Regions from separate parts of the Streptomyces sp. NBC_00207 genome, predicted to be linked through region 2. Evidence: riboswitches for the same ligand, from Rfam matches in the RefSeq annotation. Region 2 holds a riboswitch; the other holds the start of a gene.
What was found. A riboswitch is a leader RNA that binds a small molecule or an ion and turns the genes downstream of it on or off. The one in region 2 is predicted to bind ZMP and ZTP.

Region 1: it holds a riboswitch for ZMP and ZTP, as region 2 does, so the genes downstream of both, OG472_RS34635 (bifunctional 5,10-methylenetetrahydrofolate dehydrogenase/5,10-methenyltetrahydrofolate cyclohydrolase) here and glyA (serine hydroxymethyltransferase) in region 2, are expected to answer to the same signal.

Annotation. Positions count from the first base shown of each region.
Region 1 covers NZ_CP130715.1:7,446,319-7,456,600, reverse strand. Annotated here, with positions in the region: gene OG472_RS34645 (NAD(P)/FAD-dependent oxidoreductase) at 1-279, shown strand, start outside; gene OG472_RS34640 (MAB_1171c family putative transporter) at 276-1,496, shown strand; gene OG472_RS34635 (bifunctional 5,10-methylenetetrahydrofolate dehydrogenase/5,10-methenyltetrahydrofolate cyclohydrolase) at 1,594-2,439, opposite strand; ZMP/ZTP riboswitch at 2,524-2,650, opposite strand; gene OG472_RS34630 (methyltransferase domain-containing protein) at 2,708-3,469, shown strand; gene OG472_RS34625 (RNA polymerase sigma factor) at 3,684-5,273, shown strand; gene OG472_RS34620 (DUF2201 family putative metallopeptidase) at 5,278-7,098, opposite strand; gene OG472_RS34615 (MoxR family ATPase) at 7,160-8,221, opposite strand; gene OG472_RS34610 (SRPBCC family protein) at 8,325-8,774, opposite strand; gene OG472_RS34605 (amino acid permease) at 8,817-10,223, opposite strand.
Region 2 covers NZ_CP130715.1:5,730,046-5,743,012, forward strand. Annotated here, with positions in the region: gene OG472_RS27220 (malate dehydrogenase) at 1-326, shown strand, start outside; gene OG472_RS27225 (hypothetical protein) at 460-2,169, shown strand; gene OG472_RS27230 (hypothetical protein) at 2,156-2,545, shown strand; gene OG472_RS27235 (hypothetical protein) at 2,549-3,547, shown strand; gene OG472_RS27240 (carboxymuconolactone decarboxylase family protein) at 3,627-4,151, opposite strand; gene OG472_RS27245 (PLP-dependent aminotransferase family protein) at 4,199-5,593, shown strand; gene OG472_RS27250 (hypothetical protein) at 5,664-6,488, opposite strand; gene OG472_RS27255 (hypothetical protein) at 6,605-6,907, shown strand; gene OG472_RS27260 (glutathionylspermidine synthase family protein) at 6,922-8,124, shown strand; gene rocD (ornithine--oxo-acid transaminase) at 8,143-9,345, opposite strand; ZMP/ZTP riboswitch at 9,480-9,570, shown strand; gene glyA (serine hydroxymethyltransferase) at 9,605-10,873, shown strand; gene trpS (tryptophan--tRNA ligase) at 11,183-12,196, shown strand; gene OG472_RS27280 (2'-5' RNA ligase family protein) at 12,294-12,899, shown strand.

The DNA of each region.
Region 1 (10,282 bases), 1.7 Mb from region 2:
GGCATGAAGCCGCGGACCGGGGCCGGGCTGCTCAACGCGTACGTCAGCCGGCTGATGACGGGGGCCACCACCCGGGAGGCGCTGACCGCCGCCTTCCTCCAGGTCATCACCATGAGCAGCGCGCCCACCCACTGGCTCAGGCCGTCGGTGGTCTGGAACGTCCTGCGCGCCTCCGACCGCGGCGCGCTGAAGGCGCCGCCGCTCACCGCCGCCGAACGGACGGTCGCCGGGCTCGACCAGCGGGCCGATCCGGCCGACCCCGTCGGCCGGGCCCGGTGAAGAGCGGCCTGATCCTCTACGTGCCCGGGGCGCTCCTGGTCCTGATCCTGCTGGTCAAGGCGCCCACCCTGCGCCGGAGGTGGGACCAGCCGCCGATGCGGGCCGTCTGCGCACTGCTGGTCATGGGCTGCCTCGTCCTGATCCTGGCGGCGCCGCCGACGATCGCGGCCGTCAACCGCTTCACCGGGGTGGCCAACTTCTCGGCGCCGCTGGTGTTCGGCCTGATCACCGCGTTCTCCGGGTCGTGCGTCGTGCTGGTCCTGCAGTGGGGCGGCGGCCCGCCGGCCGTGGTGCGCCGGGCCACCCGGCTGACGGTGGCCGTGTACGGCGGGGTCACGGTGGCGATCGTCGTCCTCTTCGCGATGGGCGAGGCCCCGGTGGAGCGCCTGCGGGACCTGGACACGTACTACGCCGACACCCCGTGGATCCGGGAGATGATCGTCTGCTACCTGCTGGCGCACACCGTCGGCAGCTCGGCCCTGACCGTGCTGACCGGGCGGTGGCTGCGCCGCACCCACCCCTCCCTGCGGCCGCTGCGCACGGGGCTGGCCCTGATCATGACCGGGGGGCTGCTGGACCTCGGCTACCTGGTCGCCAAGTGGACCGCGCTGGGTGCCCGCTGGAGCGGCCGCGACTGGGACGGCCTGTCCACGGACGCGGCGCCGCCGCTGGCCGCGGGGGCGGCCCTGATGGTGGCGACCGGCTTCATCGTGCCGCTGGTCGGCGGGTCGGCGACCTGGCGTGACTTCAGCGAGTACCGGGGACTGCACCCGCTGTGGAAGGCCCTGCGGGGCTTCGCCGCGTCCAGTGTGCGGACGGTTCCGCTCACCTGGTGGTCACCGGTCGGGATCCGGCTGATCCACCGCGAGTCCGTGATCGACGACGGGATCCTGGCCCTCGCCCGCTGGTTCGACCCGGCCGTGCGCCGGGCGGCGTACGAGGCCGCGCGCGGGCAGGGCCTGAGCGAGGCCCGGGCCGAGGTCGTCGCCGACGCCGCCATGCTCGCCGCCGCGTGCGGCCGCAGGACCGCCGCCGCTGCCGCCGCCGAGGCGGATGCCGTCCCTGCCGAAGCAGATGCCGGGCTCGACGGCGGCTCCGTACCGCTCCGGCACTCCGAGCCGCCCCGGCTGTCCGGACAGCCCCTGACGGCCCTGGCCCGCGAGTTCCGCGCCTCCCCCATCGTCGCCGCCGCGCGGGCCGCCGCCGTACGGGCCTGAGCCGTCTGCGGGCCGCCCGGGAGGCCCTCCACCCCCGGGGAAACGGAACGCCCCGGACCCTGGGGCCCGGGGCGTCCGTCGTACGCGTGGCGGGCGGTCAGAGCTCCGCGAGGTCCAGCCCGGCCTGCGCGGCAGCCGCCTGGACGGTCTGCTCCAGCAGGACGGCGATGGTCATCGGGCCGACACCGCCCGGGACCGGGGTGATCAGCGAGGCGCGCGCGGCGGCGGACTCGAAGTGGACGTCGCCGACGTTGCCCTCGTTGTACCCGGCGTCCAGGACCACCGCGCCCGGCTTGATGTCCTCGCCCCGGATGAACTCGGCCTTGCCGACGGCGGCGACCAGCACGTCCGCCTGGCGCACGATCGACGGGAGGTCCCGGGTACGGGAGTGGCAGTAGGTGACGGTGGCGTTCTGCTCCAGCAGCAGCATTCCGGCCGGCTTGCCCAGGATGGCGCTGCGGCCGACGACGACGGCGTGCTTGCCGGTCAGGTCCACGTCGTAGGCGGCGAGCAGGCGCATGATGCCGCCGGGGGTGCAGGAGACGAAGCCCGGCAGCCCGAAGCCCATGGCGGCGAAGGAGTGCATGGTGACCCCGTCGACGTCCTTGCCCGGGGCGATGGCCTCGAAGGCGGCGCGCTCGTCGATGTGGTGCGGGACGGGGTGCTGCAGCAGGATGCCGCTGATCTCGGGGTCCTCGGAGAGCGCGGTGAGGGTGGCCACCAGCTCCTCGGTGGTGGTCCCGGCCGGCAGCTCGACGTGGCGCGAGGTGATCCCGGCCCTGGCGCAGCGGTTCTGCTTCATGCGTACGTAGGTGACGGACGCGGGGTCCTCGCCGACCAGCACGGTCGCGAGGCAGGGCGCGGTGCCGGTGCGCTCGGTGATCTTCGCCGCGTAGGCGGCGGTCTGCTCCGAGATGCGGCGGGCGAGGGCGGTGCCGTCCATCAGCCGAGCGGTGTCGGTGGCGGCCTGGGCAGGCTGGGCAGTCTGGGCAGTCGTCACGGGGTCTCCTGAACGTCGCTGCGGATCGCGGTTCGCCCAGGCGCGCGGCAGTCGACGTACCGGAAGGGCCCGATATCCGCAGGTCCGGAGTCCGCAGGTACGCCGGGCCGCTCCCCGGTGGTGATCCACCCGAACGCCAGTCACGGCCCGCCGCCCACTCTAGTCGACATATCCGGTGGATGACCGGCGCCCGACCTGGGACGATCGATACATGACGCGCACTTTCGACCATCTTGTCGCCGAGGCCGAGTCCGTCTCCGTGGACGGCTGGGACTTCTCGTGGCTCGACGGCCGGGCCACCGAGCAGCGCCCCTCCTGGGGGTACCAGCGGCTGCTGGCCGAGCGCCTGTCCCGGGTCCGGTCGGCGCTGGACGTCCAGACCGGCGGCGGCGAGGTCCTCGCCGGGTCCGGGCCCCTGCCCCCGCTGATGGCCGCCACCGAGTCCTGGCCGCCCAACATCGAGAAGGCGACCCGGCTGCTGCACCCGCTGGGCGCGGTGGTGGTCGCCGACTCCGACGAGCCGCCGCTGCCCTTCGGCGACGAGGCCTTCGAGCTGGTGACCAGCCGGCACCCGGTGACCATCTGGTGGGAGGAGATCGCGCGGGTGCTGACCCCGGGCGGCACCTACCTCTCGCAGCAGGTCGGTCCGGCGAGCGTCTTCGAGCTCGTCGAGTACTTCCTGGGCCCGCAGCCGGAGGAGGTCCGGCGCGGCCGGCACCCCGACGACGCGGTCGCGGCGGCCGCCGGGGCCGGCCTCGAAGTCGTCGATCTGCGCTCCGAACGTCTGCGCACGGAGTTCCACGACGTCGGAGCCGTGATCTACTTTCTGAGGAAGGTGATCTGGATGGTGCCCGGCTTCACGGTCGGGCAGTACCGGGACCGGTTGCGCGAGCTGCACGAACAGATCGAACGCGAAGGTCCGTTCGTCGCGCACACCGCCCGCTTCCTCATCGAGGCCCGCAAAAAGGGCTGAAAGGAGGGTGGACGGAATCACGCCGGATCGGGTTGCGCGGCCACAGCGTGGCGCAGGTCACTCAATTCAGCGCGTAACGAATCGACTCGGGCATGCGATGAACCGACAGGTGTCCTCGCGCGGCCCGGAATACAGACCCCCCTCGGGTCTGTTTCCCGAGTTCGCGCGATGATGTCCCGCCCACCCCTTATCTGTTCGCAACGAGAGGCTCCTTGTGTCGCTCAGCCCGTCCCGTACGTTCCCTCCGGAGATCGCCGAATCGGAGGCCCTCGTCGCGCTCGTCGAGCGCGGCCGCGAGCAGGGTCACATCAACGGTGACGACGTGCGCCAGGCCTTCGAGGCCGGCCGCATCCCGGTGGACCAGTGGAAGCGGGTCCTGCGCAGCCTGAACCAGGTCCTGGACGAGGAGGGTGTCGCCCTCCACGTCAGCGCGGCCCCTGCCACCAAGGTTGCCGCGAAGAAGCCCCGCAAGGCTGCCGCCGCCCCGGCCCGCACCGTGGCCAAGAAGGCCGCCGCCGCGCCGCGCCCCATCGGCGCGCGCAAGACCTCGGCCGCCAGCACCGCCACGGCCACGGCTTCGGCGATATCCGCATCGTCGGCCGCCGCCGCCCCGGACGAGGCGTCGGCCGAGGCCGCCGCCGAGCCGAAGAAGCGCACGGTCAAGAAGACCGCCGTCAAGAAGACCGCCGTGAAGAAGACCGCCGCGGCGAAGAAGACCAGCGCCAAGGACGCCGACGAGGGCGAGACCCCCGTGGTGGAGGGCGAGGACTGGGCAGCCGAGGACCTGGCCGACGAGGCCGAGGAAGAGGCCCCCAAGGCCGGCGGCACCCAGGGCTTCGTCCTGTCCGACGACGACGAGGACGACGCCCCGGCGCAGACGGTCATGGTGGCCGGCGCCACCGCCGACCCCGTCAAGGACTACCTCAAGCTGATCGGCAAGGTGCCGCTCCTCAACGCCGAGCAGGAGGTGGAGCTCGCCAAGCGCATCGAGGCGGGTCTCTTCTCCGAGTACAAGCTCGAAGAGGAGGAGGACCACAAGCCCGCCTTCAAGCGCGAGCTGGAGATCCTCGTCGAGGACGGCCGCCGCGCGAAGAACCACCTGCTGGAGGCCAACCTCCGTCTCGTGGTCTCCCTCGCGAAGCGCTACACCGGCCGCGGCATGCTCTTCCTGGACCTGATCCAGGAGGGCAACGTCGGCCTGATCCGCGCCGTGGAGAAGTTCGACTACACCAAGGGCTTCAAGTTCTCCACGTACGCGACCTGGTGGATCCGGCAGGCGATCACGCGTGCCATGGCCGACCAGTCGCGCACCATCCGCATCCCCGTCCACATGGTCGAGATCATCAACAAGCTCGCCCGTGTGCAGCGCCAGATGCTGCAGGACCTCGGCCGGGAGCCCACTCCGGAGGAGCTGGGCAAGGAACTCGACATGACCCCCGAGAAGGTCATCGAGGTCCAGAAGTACGGCCGCGAGCCGATCTCCCTGCACACCCCCCTGGGTGAGGAGGGCGACAGCGAGTTCGGTGACCTCATCGAGGACTCCGAGGCGGTCGTGCCCGCGGACGCGGTCTCCTTCACCTTCCTCCAGGAGCAGCTCCAGTCGATCCTGGGCACGCTCTCGGAGCGCGAGGCGGGCGTGGTCTCCATGCGGTACGGCCTCAACGACGGCCAGCCGAAGACCCTGGACGAGATCGGCCGCGTGTACGGGGTCACCCGTGAGCGCATCCGTCAGATCGAGTCCAAGACCATGTCGAAGCTGCGCCACCCGTCGCGTTCGCAGGTGCTGCGCGACTACCTCGACTAAGCCGTCAGGCCAGTCGGAAGACGGGCCCCCGGGGTGTGAACGGCAGGGAGGCACCCTGCGGAACCAGATAGGCGTGCTCGCGCCGGATCCGCAGGGTGTCGCACCACCCGTCCGTGATCACCAGCACCGGGGCCCCGGGCGGGAAGTCCTCCGCCCGCTGCAGCAGGTCGATGCCCGGCTGCAGCACGGTCCCGCCGCGCCCCCGCACCCGTACCCGGCCCGCGATCTCGGCGGGCGGCAGATAGCCCGCGTCGTACGGCGCCGCGTCGCAGAAGACGACGCGGGCCGCCGGTACGTCGCGGGCTTCCGCGTACGAGGCGATGGCGCCCAGCGCCTTGCCGAGCAGGCCGGTGTCCATCGACCCCGAGGTGTCGAGCACCACTCCGAAGGTGCAGCGGGCGATCTCCTGCGGCGGGAAGTACCGGCCCGCGCGGGGGATGTCCGGGGTGGAGGCCTGGCGGCGCGCCGGGCGGGCGTAGGACCGTACGGCCTCCGGCCGGGGCACGTACTCGTCGAACCAGCGGGCGAGCCGGGCGTCCCAGGGGACGGGCGGGTGGGCGAGCGCCCGGATCTCCTCGACGAGGCCCGCGGGCAGCAGCCCTCGCTCCCCGTATCCGTGCAGGTCGAAGCCCTGGACCAGGCCGCGCCGGTAGAACTCGTCCAGGTCCGTGTACGGGCCGCTGCCCGGGTGGGCCAGCGGCTCGCCCAGGATGTCCCCGAGGCCCTTGCCGCGCAGGGTGGCGAGGCGGCGCGTGCGGCGCAGGTCGGTGGTGATCCGGTCGTAGACCTCCTCGACGGACAGGTCCCGCAGCGCGGGGTCGTGGAGCAGCCCTTCGGGCATCGTGCCGACGCCCATCTCCACGAGCCAGCCGTTGACCACGTAGTCGGCGGCGACGTTGTGCAGGTACGGGTCCCGGGCCCCGCAGCGCTCGCCGTGGCGCAGGGCGGCGTGCAGCATCTCGTGGGCGAGGACGAACCGCCACTCCTCGTCCTCGAAGGTGCGCAGCGGGTTGATGTAGATCTCCCCGGCGGTGGCGCTGACCGCGGCGATGGAGATGTTCCGGTCACGGGCCAGTTCTGCGTCGGCGACGACGGTCAGTCCGGCGGCCAGCCCGCCGAGCAGCGGGTACGAGGAGACGAACCAGTTCAGCGCCCGGTCCCACGGGCGTGCGCGGACCCGCTCTCCCGTGACCCGGTCGCGGCGGCCGCCGGCCACGTCCATGGCGGCGGAGACGCTGCGCGTGAGGGCGTGCGCGAAGGCGGTCTCCCAGTCGGGGACCGCCGTGTTCGGCACCGCGTTCCAGGACTCCAGGACCTGGTCGGGGTGGTCCCCGGCGGTGCCGCAGTGCTCGTAGGCGGCCGGGATGCCGTCGCGGCGCCAGCGGGCGGCGAGCAGGTCCTCGTCACCGCCGGGGTACTCGGCGGGCAGGTGGTCCGGGGCCCGGCCGACGGGGAAGGTCAGCAGGAAGCGGTTGACGACGGCGCAGCGGGCGGCGACGTCGAAGCGGTCGGGCTGGGGGCGGTGCCGGTCGTCGGCGGCGGGCACGTGGCCGAAGCCGAGGTGGAGCAGGCCGTGGGCGATCGTCCAGGCCCATTCCGCGGGTTCGGCGCGCTGGGTGGGGTGGACGTGGATCATGCCGTTGGAGGTCACGACGGCCAGTCCCCCGGCCGGGTTGTCCGCGCACTTGGCCTGGCGGCAGATCTTGGCGTCGACCGCGCCGAGGGCCGGGTTCCGCTTGACCAGGGTCAGGCCCTCGGCAAAGGCCCGGGTGGCGGGGTCGACCGTGGCCTCCTTGCCGTTGCGGCCCCGGGTGGTCCGGCTCACGCGTCGGCCCCCGCTCGGCGGGCCGGGGCGGTCCGGTCGCCCGCGTCCGGGCGGTGCCCGCTCACCGGCGGGCCTCGACCAGCCGGGGCATGTCCCGGGCGGCCTCGACCAGGAACCAGGCGGGCAGCACGGGCAGGCCGTCGGCGTCGTCGGCGATGACGGTCTGGGCCACCTCGACGGAGATCTCGGCGAGCTGGACGAGCAGCGATTTGAAGCGGTACGCGGACTGCCGCACGGCGGGCGAGACGTGTTCCTTCTGCGCCGGGAGTTCCTTGAGCAGCCGGCCGCGGAAGGACTCGGCGAGGTAGTAGAGGAGATCTCGGTCGGCGGGGCGGGTGGGCCAGGAGGCGTCGCCCTTCATGATCGCCTCGATGCCGAAGGTGTGCCGGACGATCTTGGCGTAGCCGCAGAAGGAGACGGCGTGGGCGGGCGTGAGGGTGCCGTGCGCGATCACCTTCAGGGTCTGCTCGTCCAGCTCCGGCCCGAAGGAGTGCAGGGCGTCGGAGAGCATGTGCCAGGAGCGCGGGGTGGAGAAGGGCTCCTCGGTCTTGGGCGGCTGCGACCAGAGGTGGTCGGGGCGGTCGGTGAGGTGATCGGTGATCCAGGGGTGGATGCCGTTCTCCCCCGCCCAGACGAGCCAGTCGGCGGCCGAGGCCTGCAGGTGGACGTGCGTCAGCCGGTTCACGAGCGCGGAGGCGATGGGCCGGGCGAGCGCGTTGTCGGTGGCCCGGTTGCCGGCGCCGATGACGATGGAGCCGGCGGGCAGCTCGTAGGAGCCGATCCGGCGGTCGAGGATCAGCGAGTAGAAGGCCTTCTGCACGTCGGGGCTCGCGGCGTTGAGCTCGTCGAGGAAGAGGCAGTACGGCTCGTCGCGGGCGATGGACTCGGGCGGGCAGAAGACGGAGCGGCCGTCGCGGATCTGCGGGACGCCGATCAGGTCCTCGGGGGCGAGCTGGGTGCCGAGCAGGCTGACGCACTCCAGGCCCAGCGAGTCGGCGAACTTCCGTACGAGCGAGGACTTCCCGATGCCCGGCGCACCCCACAGGAACACCGGCCGGACGGTGGCGAGGCCGAGGAGCAGTTCGGGGATCTGGGCGGGGGTGACGGTGACGGCAGCCTGCACGGGGGTGGATGTCCTCGGGAGTTCGGGGGCGTGGTGCGCCCAGTGTGGGCACACCACGCTCCCCCGAGCACCCGGTTTTCGGGCCCGGCGCTCCCCGTGGCGGTCACCGCGCGGTGTGCTCCAGCAGGTGCTTCAGCTTCTCCTCGCCGCGGGGCATCTCCTTGCGGACCATGGGCTTGACCACGAGGGGGACGAGGGCCCTGCCCACGCCGTGGCCCTCGAAGTCGACGGACAGGGTGACGCGCGAGCGGGCCCCGCCGTCGAGGGGGTCGATCCTGCCCCGTACGTCCGGCCGGACCGGCCCCTCGACGCCGTGGAGGTGCCAGCTCCGCGGCGGGTCCATGGACATGTACTCCATCTTCGTGGGGATCCTCCGCCGGCCGATCTGCCGGGTGACGAGGACCTGGGAACCGACGTGGACGGGGAGGTCCCCCATGGGAACCGCGGACACGGCGCTGTCCTGCCACTCCGGCAGGTGCGTGGGGTCCGTGATGTAGGAGTAGACGTCCTCGGGCGTGCGGTCGATGTCGATGCTCTTGCTGATCGCGGACATGGCGACCCCTTGGAGCCCCCCTGGCTGGCCCCTCCTTCCAAATTACCCCGCGGGCGAATCGGTGGCGCGCTGCCTGCGGGCGGCCATCACGGCGTACACGAGGACGCCCGCGAAGAGGAAGAGCACGCCCTGGTAGACGGCCGCGTAACCGGAGCCGGCGACCAGCCACGTCGAGAAGGCGAAGGCCAGGCAGGCGAGGACGGCGTCGCGGACCAGGCGGCCGGGCCGGACCCGCTCGGAGCGGCCCGAGGCCAGGAAGTAGATCTGCGCGGCGGTGGAGAGGAGGTAGGGGACGGTCGCGGTGAAGGTGGTGACGAGGACGAGGACCTCGAAGACGCGCTGCGAGCCGGCCGTGTAGTTGTAGACGGTCAGCGCCGAGGCGAGGACGACCGTGACGAGGACGCCGGCCACGGGGACGCCGCGCTTCCTCGTCTCGAAGACCTTCGGGAAGAGACCGTCCTTCGCGGCGGCGTACGGGGTCTGCGCGCTGAGCAGGGTCCAGCCGTTGAGCGCGCCGGCCATCGAGATCACGGCGGCGCAGGCGACGGCCGTGCCGCCCCACGTGCCCCCGAACATGGCGTTGACGGCGTCGCTGAAGGGAGCCTCGGAGGAGACCAGCTTCTCGTGCGCGACCAGGCCGAAGACGGCGAGGGTGCCCAGCAGGTAGACGGTGGCGGCGCCGACGGTGCCCAGGATGGTGGCCCGGCCGACGTTGCGGGCCGGGTCGCGGACCTCGCCCGCGCTGACGGCGGCGGACTCGACGCCCAGGTAGCTGAAGAGCAGGATCGCGGCGGAGGCGGAGACGGCGCCGACCGCGCTCTGGCCGGTGGCCTGGAAGGGGCCGAGGTTGGCGGGGTCGAAGAAGAACAGCCCGCCCACGGCGACGAGCAGCAGCGGGGCGAACTTCAGTACGGTCGAGACCAGTTGGACGGCGCCGACGTACCGGGTGCCGGCCAGATTGGCGAGCGCCGGGAGCCACTGCACGCAGAGGGCGGCCAGGCACATGGACCACTTGTGTGCGCCGATGGCGGGGAAGAGCACGCCGAGGTAGCCGACGGCCGCCACCGCGAGCGCGGCGTTGGAGACCCAGGTGGTGATCCAGTAGCTCCAGGCGGCGAGGAAGCCGGCGAAGTCGCCGAAGGCGGCGCGGGCGTAGACGTACGGGCCGCCGGTCTGGGGGTGCCGGTGGGCGAGGCGGCCGAAGACGAGGGCGAGGGCGATCGCGCCGAGGGTGAGCACGGCGAAGGCGACGAGGCTGATGGTGCCGAAGGGGGCCACCGAGGCGGGGAGGAGGAAGATCCCGCCGCCGATGATGTTGCCCATGACCAGGCAGGTCGCGACGGGAAGGCCGAAGCGGCGCTCGCCCTGCGGGCGGGGCTCGGCGGTCCCGGGGGCGGGAACCGGGGCCGGGGCCGGGGCCGGTGCCGCGGTGGTTGTCGTGCTGGTCATCGGTGGTGCGCCTCTGGTTGTCTCACATGCTGGGCAGGTCGACACATGCTCGGCCACCG
Region 2 (12,967 bases):
CGACCGTCGCCAAGCGCGGCGCCGCGATCATCGAGGCCCGTGGCGCGTCCTCGGCCGCCTCGGCCGCCAACGCCGCCATCGACCACGTGCACACGTGGGTCAACGGCACCGCCGAGGGCGACTGGACCTCGATGGGCATCCCGTCGGACGGCTCCTACGGCGTCCCGGCCGGTCTGATCTCCTCCTTCCCCGTCACCTGCAAGGACGGCAAGTACGAGATCGTCCAGGGCCTGGACATCAACGAGTTCTCCCGCACCCGCATCGACGCCTCCGTCCAGGAGCTGTCGGAGGAGCGCGACGCGGTCCGCGAGCTCGGCCTGATCTGATCCGTCCTTCCCGCCGAGGAGCGCTCGCACCTCGGCGGGAAGTGCGGACCCAAGCGCCCCGGCCCCACCAGGCCGGGGCGCTTTGGCGTGTTTACGCCTGTCGCATGATGTAAGTGAAATCTAAGGTCGGTCGGTGACCGAGAGCCGGATTCCCCGTCAGTCCGCAGGCGAACCGCAGGACGACCTCGGCAACGGCCGTCCACCCGTGGAACCGGCGTTCAGCGAGGCCGGCCGCTTCCTCTGCGCGGGCACCTACATCGACGCCGGCTACCGCGACCGGGTGATCGAGGAGCTGTACGTCCACGAGGAGCGGATCGTCGCGCCCTCCTACGGGTTCGACGCCTCGCGCGTCCTCGCCCACGCCCTCCGCGCCCGCCGCGCCGAACTCGGCTGGGCGCTCGGCGTACTCGGCGCCTGGTTCGTGGGCTCCGTGCTCACCGGGGGCGCCCTCGCCGTGCTGCTCTTCCCGTTCCTGCTGCTGAGCCTCGCCGGCTGGCTCCGGGCCCGGTCCGGCCTGCTGGCCCGCCTCCTGTCCATCGTGGTGCGGATCTACGCCTGGTGGAACCTGCTCGTCATCGTGGTCCTGGTCATCGGGATCTGGCTGGTCCTGCTCGGCGCCTTCGACGACACGGACGGCTCGATCGGCCTCGGCGCCCTGCTCTTCTCGCAGGGCATCGGAGGCGTGGCGACCGGATTCGCCATCGGCTGGGTGCCGGCGGTCTTCGCCGCGGTCGTCACCGTCGTGGGACTCCAGCGCGGATACGTCGCCCGGACCATCGCCAACGACCTCAGCCGGGACCGGTACGCCAACCGGCCGGCCGATCCGGCCGAAGCCGACCCCGGCGTACGGTTCGCCCGTGTTCGGCGGCGCATCCTCGACGAGCAGCACTCGCCGCTGATCATGTACGACATCAACGACCCGTTCGCAGGGGCCGGTCAGGCGTACCGTCCCTGGCAGGATTCCTTCGAACTGCGCCCCCGCGAGGACCTGCCCGAAGGCACCACGCCGGAGCCGCTCACCAACGCCCGCATCCTGGACGGGGTCGTGCCCCTGGTGGAGCGGCTGCGGGCGCCCTCGCCGCACGGGTCGCCGCAGGCCCAGGCCGCCGTACTGGACCGGATGCGCGAGCTGGTCGTCGACCAGTGCGTGTTCCTGCCGGGCGGCGGGCTGGGACACCGCGACGAAGGACCGCACGTGCGGGCGGACTTCGAGACGCACCGGGCCGAGGCCATCGAGGAGGGCGGCGAACGCCGCCGGCACTTCCTGCGCATCCGGGTCGGCGGCTGGGACGAGAACATGGTCGTCACCGTGTTCGTACGGGTCCACACCCAGGGCGGGATGATGATGGTGGAGGTGGCGCCGCACGTCCTGCTGCCCGTCCACGCCGCCTTCCACAACGCGGACGCGGACGCCCACCGGTACCTGAACAACAACCGGTTCGGGAAGGTGATCTGGGCCCTGCGGCACATCCCGGGCTCCTTCCCGGCCTCCCTCGTCACCCTGGGCCGCGGCGTCGCGAGCTGGGTGAGGATCGCGGCCGGCGGTCACGGTGGCGCCCGGCCGGAGGGGCCGCGCGCGTCGGTGCGCGTACTCGCGTCGCAGGACAACGGCTCGCTGTTCCATCTCATGGACCTCGACCGGTACTTGAAGACCATCCAGGACCGGGTCATCGCCGGCATTACCTTGGTCCTGCACGAAGGCGGCTGGCACACCGAGGCGTTCGCGCGGCGCGCGAGCATCCACATCGAGAACTACGTGGGTGCGGCGTACGACAGCTCGATCAGCGTCGGCGGCAGCGGCAATCACAACAGCACACACAGGGGGAGTCATGGCGACAGGTAGCGGAAGCGGGAGCGGGCCGGAGCCCGGGGTGTGGATCGGCGGCGTCCACGGCAGCGCGGTCAGTGTCGGCGGCTCCAACAACACCAACACCGTCCACCACGGCGGTACGGCAGCGGGCGCACCCGACGCGGCGCAGCTGCTGGACGCGGTGCTCACCCTGCGCGAGGCGCTCGTACGGGAAGCCCCCCGGGGCGACGACAGAACCGCGCTCGACGCCGAACTGGACGGGATCGCCGAGCAGCTGGAGGGCGCCGAGACGATCCGGCCCGGCCTGCCCGCCCGGCTGCGCGCAGCGCTGGAGCGGTGGGCTCCGCTGGTCGAGTCGGTGAGCGCGGCCGCTGCCCTGGGCAGCCTGCTCGGCGCGCTGGGAGGCTGATCCGTGGTTCCGGCACAGCCGCCGTCCGGCCCGCGCCGCTGGGACGCGCAGGCGCAGCGCTGGGTGGTGGACCAGGCCCCGGCGGGACCGCCGGCAGGGCCGCCACCGGGCATGCCTCCGGTTCCGCCGTCGCACCCGCCGGGTGCGCCGGCGTACGACCCGCTCGGGCCCGGGGCGCCGCCCCCGCCCCCGTACGGGGCGCCGACCGCGCCGCAGCCTCAGTACGTCCCCGACCCGGCGTACCTGCCGCCGGTACCGCCGCCGCCCGGTTACACCTCGCCCTCCGGCGGGTCGGGCGGCCGGTGGCGGACCCCGGTGACGGCGGCGATCGCGGTCGCCTCCGTCGTGATCGGCGGCGGGGCGGTGTGGTTCCTGGCCCGGGACACGAACGGCGCGGACCGCGCGGGCGAGAAGAACGGGACGGTGGCCTCGGGTACGCCGTCATGGTCCGGCGGGGGCCCGTCCGGGACGGCGTCACCCACCGCCTCCGGCTCCCCGACGGCCGGCGCCGGCCCGAGCCGGGTCCCGGGCCCGAGCCCGTCCGGCACCGGGCCGGGGACGGGGGCGGGGGTCCACGAGACCAAGCAGGACCCGTCGGGCTTCACCATCGCCGTCCCGGCCGGCTGGGTGCGGGAGGAGCTCAAGGAGGGGGTCTTCTACCGCTCGGCCGACCGGACCGCGCTGATCCAGGTCTTCCGGGTGTCGGAGCCGGAGCTCAGCCCGCTCGACGCGGTCAAGCAGGCCTCCACCTACCTGCGGGGCGGCACCCGGGGGTACGAGGAGATCAGCGTGGGCGCGGTTCAGGGCGGTTCCGGGGCGGCGGAGCTCGTCTACCAGTACGACAACGAGGAGTCGCACGGGGTGCGGCGCGGTGTCGAACGGGTCTTCTTCGCCGGGGACGGCGGCAAGTGGGCGGTGCTGGCCGCCGGCCCCGCCGCCGAGTGGCAGGTCACGCAGGACCACCACGCGGCGGCGCTGGCCGCGTTCCGGCCGGCCGGCTGACCGGACGCCGGGCGACCCGGAGGGCCGGGCCGGCGGCTTCTCCGGCTGCCGCCCGGCCCGCTCCGCCCGGCCCGCTGCGTCAGGACTGGTACATGCCCGGCTTGTAGTGGCCCGGCACCATGCGGGTGGTGACGCCGATGCGGTTCCAGACGTTGATCGTCGCGATGACGGCGATCAGCTGGGCCAGCTCGCGCTCCTCGAAGTGCTTCGCGGCCTTCTCGTACACCTCGTCCGGCACGAAACCGTCCGTCAGGACCGTGACGGCCTCGGTGAACTCGATCGCCGCGAGCTCCTTCTCGGTGTAGAAGTGCCGCGACTCCTCCCAGGCCGCCAGCTGCACGATCCGGTCGACGCTCTCGCCGTGCGCGATCGCGTCCTTGGTGTGCATGTCGAGACAGAAGGCGCAGTGGTTGACCTGCGAGGCGCGGATCTTGACGAGTTCGACCAGGGCCGGGTCCAGGCCCTTGCGGGAGGCGATCTCCAGGGCCAGGACGGCCTTGTAGACCTCGGGGGCGAGCTTCGCCATCTGCATGCGCGGGGTGTGCTCGGGCGCGTGCTCGTGCGTCGGGGAGGGGGTCCGGAGGTTCTGCGTGCTGTTCGTCATGTGATCCACCGTAGGAGGAAGGCGGCCCAGGGATATGGTCCATATCCATGACGGAATCGTGGGCCACTTTCGGCGCCGACCTGCATCTGGACCTCTCCGCCGGGCGCAGTCTGCGGGCCGGACTCACCGAGGCGCTGCGCGAGGCCGCACGCAGCGGGCGGCTGGCGGCCGGGACCCGGCTGCCGTCCTCCCGCACCCTCGCCGCAGACCTGGGCATCGCGCGCAACACGGTCGCGGAGGCGTATGCCGAACTGGTGGCCGAGGGGTGGCTGACCGCACGCCAGGGTTCCGGCACCCGGGTCGCGGAACGGGCCCGGCCGCGCCGGGCCGCGGCGGCCGCGCCCGTACGGCGCCCCGCGCGCAAGGGGCCCTCGTACAGCCTCCTGCCCGGCTTCCCGGACCTGGGTGCCTTCCCGCGTGCAGCATGGCTGTCGGCGGCCCGGCGGGCGCTGACCGACGCGCCGAACGAGGCCTTCGGGTACGGGTTCGACGGCCGCGGCCGCGTCGAGCTGCGGCAGGCGCTGGCCGGCTACCTGGCACGCGCCCGCGGCGTGTACGCGGACCCGGAGCGGATCGTGCTGTGCGCGGGCTTCCTGCACGGGCTGACGCTGCTGGCGGGGGTGCTGCGGGCGCGGCGGGTGCGGGAGGTGGCGGTCGAGGGGTACGGCCTGGACTTCCACCGGAACCTGCTGGTGCGGGCGGGGCTGCGGACGCGGCCGCTGGGGGTGGACGGGGACGGGGCCCGCACGGGGGAGCTGACCGCTGCGGCGGGCGCGGTGCTGCTGACCCCGGCGCACCAGTTCCCGACGGGCGCGGCCCTGACCCCGGCCCGCCGGGCGGCGGCGGTCGACTGGGCCCGGACCACCGGCGGGCTGATCCTGGAGGACGACTACGACGGGGAGTTCCGCTACGACCGCCAGCCGGTCGGCGCCCTCCAGGGGCTGGACCCGGACCGGGTGGTCTACCTCGGCACGGCCAGCAAGTCACTGGCGCCGGGGCTGCGGATGGGCTGGATGGTGGTCCCGCCGGGGCTGCTGGACGAGGTCCTGGCGGCCAAGGGCCCCACGGACTGGGCCTCCAGCACGCTGGAGCAGCTCACGCTGGCGGAGTTCATCACCTCGGGGGCGTACGACCGCCACGTGCGCGGGATGCGGCTGCGGTACCGGCGGCGCCGGGACGAGCTGGCGGCGGCGGTGGCGGGCCGGGTGGGGGTGTCGGGGATCGCGGCGGGGCTGCACGCCGTGCTGGACCTCCCGGCGGGGACGGAGCGGTCGGTCCTGCAGTCGGCCGCCTGGCAGGACCTGGCCCTGCACGGCCTGTCCGCGTTCCGGCACCCGGAGGCGGGGCTCGCGCCGCGCGATGCGCTGGTCGTCGGCTACGGGACCCCGTCGGACAGCGCCTGGTCCCCGACGCTGGCCGCCCTTGTCGCCGCCCTTCCCTGACGGGGGCCGGCCCCCGGACCCCCGACACGACGGGCCGCAGTCGGCAGACGGGCCAAGTCAATCGTCCTGGTCACCCTCCCGGGGACGGAGGGGCGGGTTCGCCGAAGCGGGCCAGGGCCAGGGAGCCGGCCACCGCCACGACGAAGCCGGTCACGGCGAGCCAGGTCAGGCCCTCGCGGGTGCGGTCGCCGAGCCAGACCACGCCCACCACCGCCGGGCCGATCGTCTCGCCGAGCACCATCCCCGCCGTCGCCGCCGTCACCGAGCCGCGCGCCAGCGCCGAGGTGAGCAGCAGGAAGGCCGCGCCGCCGCCCAGCAGGAGTGCGTACAGCGCGGGGTTGCGCAGGTCCCAGGGGGAGTCGATGAGCCGCACCGAGACCTCGACCACCCCGAAGCCCGTCCCCGCGGCCAGGCCCAGGACCAGCGCCCGGGGCCCGTCCGGGAGCCGCCCCGCCACCGCGCCGACCACCAGCACCAGCCCCGCCACCGCCAGCAGCCCCAGCTTCAGCGCGAGCGTCCCGGTCCCCGAGCCCTCCTCCCCGGCGGAGAGCCCGAGCATCAGCAGTCCCGCGCACACCACCCACACCGCGACCCACTCCGTCCGGGACAGCCGCACCCGCAGCAGCCGCGCCGCGACCACCGCCGTCACCGCCAGACTGGCGGCCAGCGCGGCCCCCACCGCGTAGATCGGGACATGGCGCAGCGCGATGATCTGGAGGACGAAGCCGACCGCGTCGAGGCCGAGGCCCAGCAGGTACCGCCACTGCCGTGCGGCGCGCAGGAACAGCGCCGCGTCCACCCCGGACCCCGATCCCGGCTCCGCCGCCCGCGCCGCGACCGCCTGGAGAACGGACGCCGTGCCGAAGCAGACCGCCGCACCGAGGGCGCAAATCATCCCAATGAGCACGAACTGACTCTAGGTCACGGATCTCACGGCGGCCGGATTCCATCGGCCGGGGCCACCGCTCTACTCTGTCGGCAGCACGCCAGGCCCCAGGGGGAGCAGCAGACATGGACAGCAGCAGCACCAACCAGCGCCGTATGCGCTCCGGCGCGGTCGCCCTCGGCGGCATGGGCCTGCTCGCGGCCACCCTCGTGGCCTGCGGCAGCAGCGACGAGCCCGACAAGCGCTGCGCGTCCCGCTCCACGCTGGAGCACCTGAACAACAAGGAGTGCAAGAGCGGCGGCCGCGGCGCGTACTACTACGGCGGCTACGTCAGCAGCGGCAAGGTCTCCGGCGGCAGCTTCGACAAGTCCGCCGTCACCCGCGGCGGCATCGGCGGCCACAGCAGCTCCGGCTCCAGCGGCGGCTGAGGAAACCGGAACCCATGCAGCGGCACACCATCGAGCCCCGCCCCGGCTGGCAGAAGACCGTCGAGGAGCAGGGGCTCATCTATCCCCTCACCCGCTACCCCGACGACTCCCTGCGTCCCTACTGGGACGAGAGCGCGTACTACTCGTTCTCCCTCCCCGAGGTCGAGGCCCTGGAGAACGTCGTCGAGGAGCTGCACGCCATGTGCCTGGCGGCGGCCGCGCACATCGTCGAGCACGACCGCTTCGCCGACCTCGGCATCACCGACCCCGCGCTCGCCGGGCTGATCGCCGAGTCCTGGCGCCGCCGCGCCGAACAGCCCTCCCTCTACGGCCGTTTCGACCTGCGCTACGACGGCACCGGCAGCCCGGCCAAGATGCTGGAGTACAACGCCGACACGCCCACCTCCCTCGTGGAGGCGGCCAGCCCGCAGTGGTTCTGGATGGAGGAACGCTTCCCCGGCGCCGACCAGTGGAACTCCCTCCACGAGCGCCTCGTCGACGCCTGGCGCCGCCAGGCGGAGCTGCTGGCGCCCGGCCCGCTGCACTTCGCGCACTCCGAGACCGACGAGCTCGGCGAGGACCTGATGACGGTCGCCTACCTCCAGGAGACCGCCGAGCAGGCCGGCCTGGACACCCACGCCCTCTCCGTCGAGCAGATCGGCTGGGACAGCCTGTCCGGCCGGTTCGTCGACGAGAAGCTCCGCTTCATCCGCAGCTGTTTCAAGCTCTACCCGTGGGAGTGGCTGGCCACGGACGAGTTCGGCCCGCAGGTCCTCGGCACGTACGACCACGGCGGAGGCACCGGCACCACCTGCTGGATCGAGCCCCTGTGGAAGATGCTGCTCTCCAACAAGGCGCTGCTGGCCATCCTGTGGGAGCTCTTCCCGGAGCACCCGAACCTGCTGCCCGCCTACCTCGACGGACCGCGCGAACTGGCCGGGCCCGGGTCCGCCGGCTACGTGGCCAAGCCGCTCCTCGGCCGCGAGGGCGCGGGGGTCACCCTGCACGAACCGGGCGAGGGCGGCGAGCCGTTCGTACCGGAGGAGGGCGAGCGGTACTGCTTCCAGGGCCTGGCCCCGCTGCCCGACTTCGACGGCAACCGGGTGGTGCTCGGCGCGTGGGTCGTCGAGGACGAGGCGGCGGGGCTCGGCATCCGCGAATCGGCGGGGCCGGTCACGGACGAGTACGCCCGCTTCCTGCCCCACGTGATCCTCTAGGGCCCGGCGGCCCCTGCCTCAGGCCAGCACCGCCCGGAGCTGGTCCAGCCCCCAGTCCAGGTCCTCCTTGCTGATCACCAGCGGCGGGGCGAGCCGGATCGTCGATCCGTGGGTGTCCTTCACCAGCACCCGCCGGTCCATCAGCCTCTCGGACACCTCCCGGCCCGACCCGTGGCCCGGGGCGATGTCCACGCCCGCCCACAGCCCGCGGCCCCGTACGGCGGTCACGGCGCCCCCGCCGACCAGCAGGCCCAGCTCGTGGTGCAGGTGGTCGCCCAGCTCGGTGGCGCGCTGCTGGAACTCGCCGCTGCGGAGCATCGCGACGACCTCCAGGGCGACGGCGCACGCGAGGGGGTTCCCGCCGAAGGTGGACCCGTGCTGACCGGGCTTGAACACCCCGAGCACGTCCCGGTCGGCGACGACGGCCGACACCGGCACCACGCCGCCGCCGAGCGCCTTGCCGAGGATGTAGACGTCGGGGACGACCCCCTCGTGCTCGCAGGCGAAGGTCTTCCCGGTCCGCCCCAGCCCCGACTGGATCTCGTCCGCCATGAAGAGGACATTCCGCTCGCGGGTCAGCTCCCGTACGCCGCTCAGGTAACCGGCGGGCGGCACCAGCACCCCCGCCTCGCCCTGGATCGGCTCCAGCAGCACGGCCACGGTGTTCTCGGTGACCGCGTGGGACAGCGCGGTGAGGTCCCCGTACGGGACGATCTCGAAGCCCGGCGTGTACGGACCGAAGTGGTCGCGGGCGTCGTGGTCCGTCGAGAAGGAGACGATGGTCGTGGTCCGGCCGTGGAAGTTGTCGGCGGCGACCACGATCTTGGCGTGCCCGTCGGGAACGCCCTTGACCTCGTAGCCCCACTTGCGGGCGGTCTTCACCGCCGTCTCCACGGCCTCCGCGCCCGTGTTCATCGGCAGCACCATCTCCTTGCCGCACAGATCGGCGAGCGCGGTACAGAAGTCGGCGAACCGGTCGTGGTGGAAGGCGCGCGAGGTGAGCGTGACCCGCTCCAGCTGGGAGCGGGCGGCGTCGATCAGACGCCGGTTGCCGTGCCCGAAGTTGAGGGCGGAGTACCCGGCGAGCATGTCGAGATATCTGCGGCCCTCCACGTCGGTCATCCACGCGCCTTCCGCGGATGCGACGACGACGGGCAGCGGATGGTAGGTGTGCGCGCTGTGCGCGTCGGCGGAGCGGATGGCATCAGCAGTTGTCGACACGGGGTCTCCGATCGTCCGTCTTGCCCGGTGCAGCGGTGACGAGGGTGGCGTCACCCTTCTTATCGTCGCCTTCTTATCGTCGCTCCGATCCCGGATGCAGAAACCTTCCGCGCGGCGCGCCCGCTAAGGTGGGGCGTACGCACGGCGACTGGCGCACGGAGAACGAACTCCGGGGGAGTCGTGCGCGTTCGACCGCATTCAGGGCCGCTCGCCTGGGCCTCGCGGGGTACCGATCACATCGACCCCGGAGGAGCCCGCCATGTCCGCGAGCCGCCATCCCGCCCTTTCCGCGACCGATCCCGAACTGGCGTCGTTCGTCGCGGCGGAAGAAGTGCTCCAGGCGCAGACCCTGCGCCTGATCCCCAGTGAGAACTACGTGTCCGCGGCCGTCCTCGAGGCCTCCGGCACCGTGCTGCAGAACAAGTACAGCGAGGGCTACCCCGGCCGCCGCTACTACGAGGGCCAGCAGAACATCGACCGCGTCGAGGCCCTGGCGATCGAGCGGGCGAAGGGCCTGTTCGGCGTGGACCACGCGAACGTGCAGCCGTACTCCGGCTCGCCGGCCAACCTGGCCGTGTACCTGGCCTTCGCGAAGCCCGGCGACACCGTGATGGGCATGGCCCTGCCGATGGGCGGGCACCTGACGCACGGCTGGGGCGTCTCCGCGACGGGCTCGTGGTTCCGGGGCGTGCAGTACGGCGTCCAGGCCGACACCGGGCTCATCGACTACGACGCCGTGCGCGAGCTGGCCCTCGCCGAGCGGCCCAAGCTGATCTTCTGCGGCGGCACCGCCCTGCCGCGCACGATCGACTTCGCGGCCTTCGCGTCCATCGCCGAGGAGGCGGGCTCGATCCTGGTCGCGGACGTGGCCCACATCGCGGGCCTGATCGCGGGCGGCGCGCACCCGTCCCCGGCGGGCCACGTGGACGTCATCTCCACCACGACGCACAAGACCCTGCGCGGTCCGCGGGGCGCGATGCTGATGTGCCGCGAGGAGCACGCGAAGGCCATCGACAAGGCGGTCTTCCCGGGCCTCCAGGGCGGCCCGCACAACCAGACGACGGCCGGCATCGCGGTGGCCCTGCACGAGGCGGCCCAGCCGTCCTTCACCGCGTATGCGCACGCGGTCGTCGCCAACGCGAAGGCGCTGGCGGCGGCGCTGCTGGAGCGGGGCTTCGACCTGGTGTCGGGCGGTACGGACAACCACCTGATCCTGATCGACCTGACGGGCAAGGACGTGCCGGGCAAGGTCGCCGCCAAGGCCCTGGACCGGGCGGGGATCGTGGTGAACTACAACACGGTTCCGTTCGACCCGCGCAAGCCGTTCGACCCCTCGGGGGTGCGGATCGGTACGCCGTCGCTGACGTCGCGGGGGCTGGGCGTCGCCCACATGCCGCAGGTCGCGGACTGGATCTCGCGCGCCGTCGACGCCGCGGCTAAGGGTGACGAGCCGGCCCTGGCCGTGGTCCGCGCGGAGGTCGCCGACCTGATGGCCGCCTTCCCGGCTCCGGGCCTCCCCCTGTCCTGACCTGCGGCGCCGTTGCGGGGGCGCTGCCCCCGGACCCCCGCGCCTCAAACGCCGGCGGGGCTGGATTTCCAGCCCGCCCGGCGTTTGAGGGCGTCCCTCGGCCGGAGCCGCCGCCGCACCGTCCGGCCCCGCGCAGCGGTGTCCGCCTGCGTCGGCACGGCGCGGAAAGCGGTCGCTCGGCCGGGGCCGGATCCGGACGCACCGCTACCGCCCGGTACCCCCGCACCGCACCGGCACCCGCGGCGCGACCCGGAAGGATCCGGCCAGCGGCGGGCCCGAGCCCGCCCCCGCACCTGAGAGAATGAAGCCATGGCTTCTGATCGTCCTCGCGCGCTCTCCGGCATCCAGCCCACCTCCGGTTCGTTCCACCTCGGGAACTACCTCGGAGCCATCCGCCAGTACGTCGCCCTGCAGGAGACGCACGACGCCTTCTACATGGTCGTCGACCTGCACGCGATTACCATGCCGCAGGATCCGAAGGACCTCCGCGCGAACACCCGTCTCTCCGCCGCGCAGCTGCTCGCGGCCGGCCTGGACCCCGAGCGCTGCACGCTCTTCATCCAGAGCCACGTGCCCGAGCACGCCCAGCTCGGCTGGGTCATGAACTGCATCACCGGTTTCGGCGAGGCCAGCCGGATGACCCAGTTCAAGGACAAGTCCGCGAAGGGCGGCGTCAACAGCGCCAGCGTGGGCCTGTTCACGTACCCGATCCTCCAGGTCGCCGACATCCTGCTCTACCAGGCGAACGCCGTCCCCGTGGGCGAGGACCAGCGCCAGCACATCGAGCTGACCCGCGACCTCGCCGAGCGCTTCAACCAGCGCTACGGCCGGACCTTCACCCTGCCCGCCGCGCACATCGTCAAGGAGGTCGCGAAGATCTACGACCTCCAGGACCCGGCGATCAAGATGTCGAAGTCCGCGTCGTCCCCCAAGGGCCTGATCAACCTCCTCGACGAGCCCAAGGTCACCGAGAAGAAGATCAAGAGCGCGGTCACCGACACCGAGGCCGAGATCCGCTTCGACACCGAGAAGAAGCCCGGCGTCAGCAATCTGCTCACGATCTACTCCACCCTCACGGGCGAGACGATCGCCGAGCTGGAGGCGAAGTACGAGGGCAAGGGCTACGGCGCGCTGAAGACCGACCTGGCCGGTGTGATGGTCGATTTCGTCACACCGTTCAAGCAGCGCACCCAGGAATACCTGGACGACCCGGAGACGCTGGACTCCATCCTGGCCAAGGGCGCGGAGAAGGCCCGTGCGGTCGCCGCAGAGACCCTCGCGCAGGCGTACGACCGCCTCGGTCTGGTGCCCGCCAAGCACTGACGAACGCAACTACGGACAGAGGGCCCTGGCAAGAACGGGGGTGCTGCCGCCACACTGGGGCGGCAGCAGTCCACAGCGACAAGCGGAGGAGAGATACGTGGGGACCGTAACGCTCGGCGTTTCGATCGCGGTCCCGGAGCCGTACGGCAGCCAGCTCCAGCAGCGGCGCGCCGGCTTCGGGGACGCTGCCGCGCACGGCATCCCCACGCACGTCACCCTCGTCCCGCCGACCGAGGTGGAGGCGGACCGGCTCCCGGCGATCCGGGCCCACCTCGCCGGGGTCGCGGCAGCCTCCAGCGCCTTCCGGATGCGGCTGGGCGGTACGGGAACCTTCCGCCCCCTCTCTCCGGTCGTCTTCGTCCAGGTCGTCGAGGGCGCCACGGGCTGCACCCGCCTCCAGGGCGAGGTCCGCGACCCCCACGGGCCGCTCAGCCGCGAGCTGGCCTTCCCGTACCACCCCCACGTCACCGTCGCCCACGGGATCTCCGAGGAGGCGATGGACCTGGCGTTCTCGGCCCTCTCCGAGTACGCCGCCGAGTGGCTCTGCGAGGGCTTCGCGCTCTACGAGCAGGGCTCGGACGGGGTCTGGCGCAAGCTGCGCGAGTACCCCTTCGGGACCGGGGCGAGCGGCGTGCCGACGCAGCCGGGCTGCCCCGCGGGCGAGGCGGCCGGGGCCACCGGGGCGACCGCCCTGCCGTCCTGACGGAGCGGGCGCAGGGTCAGCCGGGCGGTGCGCCGGGCGCGGAATCTCAGCCTTCGCAGGACCAGCGT